2 regions of the Methylotenera sp. E1MeOHC1 genome follow, and region 1 is predicted to be linked to the other one. Evidence: predicted binding sites of a transcription regulator. Region 1 holds the regulator's gene; the other holds the start of a gene.
The links. Region 1 encodes FliA, which starts transcription of late flagellar genes. Its sites were predicted from a motif close to CTAAAGTTNNCNNAAANNNTGCCGATANNA; they were not measured.

Region 1 (3,378 bases):
ATTATCAAGATATTTAGCAGAAAAGTTACCATCAAATTTAGATAGTAAAAAAGCCCAAGCATGGGTGAAATATATCCTGAGTAAAAACCTGAGCACCATAGAAAACGAAACCGAAGTATTGGACCAAGGTGGTGTGTTTGCCTTAATTGGCCCGACTGGTGTTGGCAAAACCACAACCACAGCAAAGCTGGCTGCGCGCTATGTAATGAAACATGGCACACAAAGCCTAGGCTTGATTACAACCGACGCATACCGGGTTGGCGGACATGAGCAGCTCAGAATATACGGTAAGATTCTAGGTGTGATGGTTTATGCCGTCAAAGATGAAACAGACCTCGCACTTGCGCTCAATGAACTGAAGAACAAGCATACGATTTTGATTGACACTGTTGGTGTAAGCCAACGTGATCGCATGGTCACCGAACAAATCGCCCTGCTCTCAACTAGCAATACGCCTATTAAGAAATTACTATGTTTAAACGCCACCAACACTGGTGAAACCTTAACCGATGTTATCAGTGCTTATAAAGGAAAAGGGCTGGATGGTTGCATCATGACCAAACTTGATGAAGCCGTCACCATAGGTAATACACTTGATGTGATTATTCGTGAAAAATTAAAACTGTATTACACAGCCGATGGACAACGTGTGCCTGAAGATATCAACCTAGCGAATAAAGTAGCGCTGATTCATTTAGCATTAAACTCAAAATCGCCAGCTAACCGCCCTTTTGAATTTTTAGAAGAAGAACTGCCATTTGTCATGGGGCAAGCTAGCAGCTTGAACACTATCTCTCAATTAGCGGAGATTTAATCATGTCTAATTTCAACAGCAGTCCTACACCTAACGATCAAGCTGCCGGATTAAGGCGAATTATGGCAAAGCCAAAGCCTAGAATAGTGTCGGTGCTGTCTGCGTCATCTACCCAAGCACAACCGCGCCTTATCACCAACCTTGCCGCCTCTATGGTTGCCCAAGGCAATGAAGTGCTAGTCATGCATGCCTCAGAGCACGCATCTGAACATCATTATGAATTGGGCCAGTCCCCTACGCTACTGGATGTGATTTCTAACAAGCATACGTTGGCGCAAGCAATCAAATCCACCAGCCATGGATTCTCTAGTGTGAAACTAATGCACAAAAACTCAGGTGCAAAGGCAAGTGAAAACCATACCAACAGCCAGCTTAACCTGATGTTTAACCAATTAGCTCAGCAATATGACATGGTGCTAGTTGACACCATGCTTAACTCAGCCAATGTGCTGCCCTTACATAAACTCAATGAAAGTGAAATCATTATCCAGCTCTCACGTAAGCCAGAATCGATTACAGAGGCGTATTCATTGATTAAACAAGTTTGCAGTGAGCTTGGCAGGCGTTCTTTTGGTATCATTGTGGAAGACTCAACTGATGCGCAGGCACAAATAGTATTTGGTAATATCGCACAGGTGGCAAAACGCTTTATGCAAATTGAATTAGAGTTTTTTGGTGCAATTCCTGCTGATAGCCACATCAGCCGAGCTTCCAAGCTGGGGCGCTCCGTCATTGATGCGTTTCCGCTCGCGATAGCGTCAACCGCATTGAAACAAATTGCACAACGCTTAGATTACAAGCATGATAATATTTTTAACAATAAGCAGGCACAACTAAGCTAAAGACGATTTATGTACACAGCGCACGGGAAAAAAGATCAAAAAGACGTTTTGCTGGATCAGCACGCTATCTTAGTTAAAAAACTCGCCTATCAATTAAAAGCAAAGCTACCGCCTAGCGTAGAACTTGATGATTTAATTCAAGCGGGCATGATGGGCCTGCTCGATGCTGTTAATCGCTATGAAGACACGCATGGTGCCCAGTTTGAAACCTATGCCGCACAAAGAATCCGCGGGGCAATGCTAGATGAGCTACGTAGCTCAGACTGGTTACCGCGTAGCATCCGTAAAAACATGCGTGATGTTGAACACGCCATTAGCCAACTAGAACAGCAGCTTGGTCAGCCCCCCACTGAAAACGATGTAGCCAAAAAGCTTAACTTATCGCTAGCGGAATACCATGAGATGCTAGGTGACTGTAGCGGACACCAACTGGTCTATTACGAAGACTTTCATGAAGCCGACAGTGGTGAACACTTTTTAGACCGCTTTCAAACCGATCATGATAGTGATCCAATTAAAGGCTTACTAATTGGTGACTTCAAAGATGCACTGATTGCTGCGATTGACTCACTACCTGAGCGAGAAAAAATCCTGCTGGGTTTATATTACGAACAAGAACTAAATTTAAAAGAAATTGGTGCGGTTATGAGTGTTTCAGAGTCCCGCGTATGTCAACTACATAGCCAGGCGGTTGCTAGGCTGCGTGCCAACTTAAGAGAGAAGTCATGGACTGGGGCAGTGTAATCGGGCTAATCCTTGCTGTTGCAGGGATTATACTAGGGCAAAAACTTGAGGGTGGAAACGTTGAATCGCTGTTGCAATATGCAGCTTTCCTTATCGTGATGTTTGGTACTTTTGGTGCGGTACTTGTGCAAACCCCACCAAAAACTTTTTTGCAAGGTTTAAAAATGCTAAAACTAGTATTTAAAAAACCTGTTGATGACAAAAAAGAACTGACGAAACGCATTTTAAACTGGAGCAACTTTGCGCGTAAAGAAGGCATTTTCATGCTGGAGCCTTTCTTAAAAAGGGAAACTGATCCTTTCATCATTAAAGGTATGCGCTTGATGATTGATGGCACACCGCCAGAAAAAATTCGCGAGATATGCGCCATTGACATCTATTTCCATGAAGTTCAAATGCGTGGCGCAGCAAAAATATGGGATGCGGCCGGGGGCTATGCGCCAACTGTGGGTATTTTAGGTGCAGTTCTAGGCCTAATTCATGTGATGGAAAACCTATCCGACCCGAGCAAGCTAGGTAGCGGTATTGCTGTTGCATTCGTGGCCACGATTTATGGTGTTGGTTTTGCTAACTTGATATTTTTACCGATTGCCAACAAATTAAAAACACACATTCAAGCAGAGTTGAAAACACGTGAAATGCTGCTTAATGCATGGGTGTCTATAGCCAATGGCGACCATCCTAGAATCGTTGAAGAGCGCTTAGATAGTTACCTAGATAAACCGCACTAACCGCCCATCCATACAAAACAGCCATTTGAATATAAATCATGTCGAAACTCATTCGTAAAAGAGTAGAAGAGGATCAAGAGAACCACGAGCGGTGGCTGGTTTCTTATGCTGACTTTATCACGCTTTTGTTCGCGTTTTTCGTCGTTATGTACTCTATTTCCTCTGTAGAAATAGGCAAATACAAACAACTTACCAATTCTATTGGCACCGCTTTTAGCGGCAACGGTAGCTCTGGTGTTAACCAGAC
Region 2 (3,378 bases), 200 kb from region 1:
TGGATGATGGCAGAATTGTTGAAGAGGGTGACCATCAGGCATTGATTAAGCAAGGTGGTATATACGCAACGTTATGGGCGCACCAAAGCGGCGGCTTTTTGGGAGAGTAGCGCACTTACATTTTCTCGGTTCATCTGTGTTAAATATGTTTATATTTTAGGAGTGAAGAGATGTCTACAACTCATGAAGCAAGGCCACCATTACCCCCATTTACACGTGAAACTGCGATGCAGAAAGTACGGTTGGCTGAAGATGGTTGGAATAGCCGAGATCCACAACGGATATCACTTGTATATACGCCGGATAGCCAGTGGCGTAATCGTGCAGAGTTTTTAACTGGGCGTGAGCAAATTGTTGCGTTCTTAACTCGCAAATGGGCGCGTGAGTTAGAGTATCGTTTAATTAAAGAATTGTGGGCGCATGATCATAACCGCATCGCGGTGCGGTTTGCTTATGAGTGGCATGATGATTCTGGGCAGTGGTACCGTTCTTATGGCAATGAGAACTGGCAGTTTGATGCCAATGGTTTAATGGAGTTACGTTATGCCAGTATTAACGACTTACCCATTAAAGAGGCTGAGCGTAAGTTTTTATGGCCGATAGGGCGCAGACCAGATGAATACGCTAGTTTAAGCGAGTTGGGTTTGTAGCGTTTAACTGCTACTAGCTAGAGTGCCTGATGCGTTGGTTTGGGATTGGGATCTGCGGTAAAGCATTTTGGGTTAAGCATTTGCGGCAACATGAAAACCACAAATGCTTATTTCATCAATGATACAGCCAAAGTAGCTTTGGCTGATAGCTGTAGCTTGGTTAAGCGCGCTCTCTTATCACTAAGCCTTGTAGTCTGCTCAGCGTTTTTGAAAAGGCTAGCACCTCCTCATTTGGGATTTGCCTAACGGTTTTTTGCGTTGCCGTGTCGATCACTTTTACAATCATGCGACCAGCTTCTTCATCCATCGAGAACTGTACAGTTTGCAAGGCAGGCGCTACCAACTCATTCAATTTATTCACAGCAGCCGTCAACATGTCTTTGTTGGCTTCAGTTGATGTTCTATTTTCAGACGTATCCACTGATTTTAAAGCAGCGCGATTCGCGTTGTTAGCTTGGGCGGTAGCTCTCGCATCTGTCGTTTGTTGCGTGCTGATTGGCATTTTAATGCCGCCGTAACCATCTATTGAAGAATTAAACATGTTAGCCCTTAAAATCGTGTCTTAAATTGTTATTGGTTAAAAATTAAGTTAAATTTTGCCGCATCTTATGACTCTTTAACGGCAGCAAATTTAGATAATTTAGGGTAAAAGTAGAAAATATTTAAAATAATTTCAATATTTATATAATTGTTAATATATTCATATGGTTATAGATAAAAATATTTTTTGTTTGGCACATGTTTTTATGTTATTTCCACGATTTCACTGTAAAAAAGCTAATTATTTTGTATGGTTTTGATATTTTTAACGCTTGTAACCAGCATTATTTTTATAAAAATATGCTCAGTAGCTAGGGTTTGTTTATCTTGTTTTATATAGACCAGTCCCGTGGCTTAGGTAGTAATTTCTTGTGTATAAGGTAGCATGCTATTTGTACACATTTGATATCACAGGAAAGCTATGAAGCTTTACGAGCAGCTTGCTAATTCTATTGCCCAATCTATCCAAGAAGGAGTACTGTGCCGTGGAGACAAGCTGCCCTCTGTACGTCAAGCCAGTGTTAGCCGTGATGTGAGCGCAGCTACTGTATTAGAGGCATATTATCTGCTGGAAGCGAGAGGCCTGATTACTGCGCGTGAGCGCTCCGGTTATTTTGTGACTGGCGGTGCGGTGAATATTCCATCCTCGCCTGCGCCGGTTATAGAGAGCCAATTAGAGTCCACAGAAGTAGATGTGAGTGAGCTGGTGTTTGAAGTACTGGAGTCGATTCGACTCAGAAGTGTAGTGCCTTTGGGCTCGGCATTTCCCAGCCCTTTGCTGTTCCCGCGGGCGAATCTAGCTAAGACCATGGCTTCCAGTGTGCAGATTATGGACCCTTGGGCTAGTGTAGATAACCTAAGCGCAGGGGATATTAACCTTAGACGTCAGATTGCCTTACGTTACATGATTGATGGTTTACATGTGACGGCGGATGAAATCGTAGTGACAAATGGTGCGTTGGAGGCATTGAACTTATGCTTAATGGCGGTTGCCCGCCCTGGAGATACCGTTCTAATTGAGTCGCCAACCTTTTATGCGGCATTACAATCCATAGAGCGTATTGGTTTGCGAGCAGTTGAGATTCCGAGTCACCCTAAAGACGGGATTGATTTGGCGGCAATGGAGCGTGCCATTTTGCAGCACCAACCAAAAGCTTGCTGGCTAATGACTAACTTTCAAAATCCATTGGGCAGTTTGCTTTCCAATGAAAAGAAGCAGGCGTTAGTGGCACTCATCACCAAGTATCAACTGCCGTTGATTGAAGATGATGTATACGGCGAGCTATATTTTGGTGATAAGCGGCCAGTGCCAGCCAAGGCTTTTGATACTGAAGGCTTGGTGATGCATTGTTCGTCATTTTCTAAATGTCTTGCGCCTGGCTATCGGGTGGGCTGGGTGGCACCGGGGCGATTTGCAAAAATGGTGGCGCGGCTTAAGCTAACTACCACTATCTCAGCGTCGGTGCCAGCGCAGGTAGCCATTGCCAAGTATCTGCAAAAAGGTGGCTATGACAAGCATTTGCGCAGTTTGCGCCATGCCTTATTAATGAATCAAATTAAGTTTGTCGAAGCCATTGAGCGCTACTTCCCTGCCGGCACTTGTTTAACGTTACCGCAGGGCGGCTACTTTTTATGGGTTAAGTTACCAGATGGTGTTAATGCACTTGAGCTACACAAGCTTGCGCTCAATAATGGCATTAGCATTGCACCTGGCCCTATATTTTCTGCGCAGCGCCACTTCAGCAGTTATGTTCGTTTGAATTACGGGCATATTTGGGATGCGCGTATTGAGGCTGCACTGGCAACGCTAGGTACGCTAGTATTGGGATTAATGTCCCAGCCATTGCCGTAAGGTTTTTATCATCTGTTATGCTTTTTTTGTAAGCATCTGTCTCTGTTCTTCATTAGCACCAAGCCTTAAGCTTTAGTCACTGTAAAAAATAACTTGGCTGTTGTATCAACGCCAATTTTTAAGGTGATTAAATGTATATCTATGATGAAATAGATCAAAACTTGGTGGAACAGCGCGTTGCCCAGTTTAGGGGGCAGACGCAGCGCTTTCTCAATGGGCAGCTCTCTGAAGATGAGTTCCGAGTGTTGCGTTTACAAAATGGATTGTACATTCAGCGGCATGCCCCAATGTTGCGCGTGGCAATTCCTTACGGGATGTTGACCTCTAATCAATTGC

Region 2: the regulator FliA is predicted to act here: its motif matches at 1,265-1,294, upstream of ACSSU7_RS01830 (flagellar protein FlaG).

Annotation. Positions count from the first base shown of each region.
Region 1 covers NZ_CP196025.1:603,526-606,903, reverse strand. Annotated here, with positions in the region: gene flhF (flagellar biosynthesis GTPase FlhF) at 1-814, shown strand, start outside; gene ACSSU7_RS02710 (MinD/ParA family ATP-binding protein) at 877-1,656, shown strand; gene ACSSU7_RS02705 (RNA polymerase sigma factor FliA) at 1,666-2,400, shown strand; gene ACSSU7_RS02700 (flagellar motor protein) at 2,382-3,131, shown strand; gene motD (flagellar motor protein MotD) at 3,170-3,378, shown strand, end outside.
Region 2 covers NZ_CP196025.1:399,544-402,921, forward strand. Annotated here, with positions in the region: gene ACSSU7_RS01820 (ABC transporter ATP-binding protein) at 1-110, shown strand, start outside; gene ACSSU7_RS01825 (nuclear transport factor 2 family protein) at 171-650, shown strand; gene ACSSU7_RS01830 (flagellar protein FlaG) at 811-1,191, opposite strand; gene ACSSU7_RS01835 (aminotransferase-like domain-containing protein) at 1,612-3,042, shown strand; gene ACSSU7_RS01840 (nitrite/sulfite reductase) at 3,174-3,378, shown strand, end outside.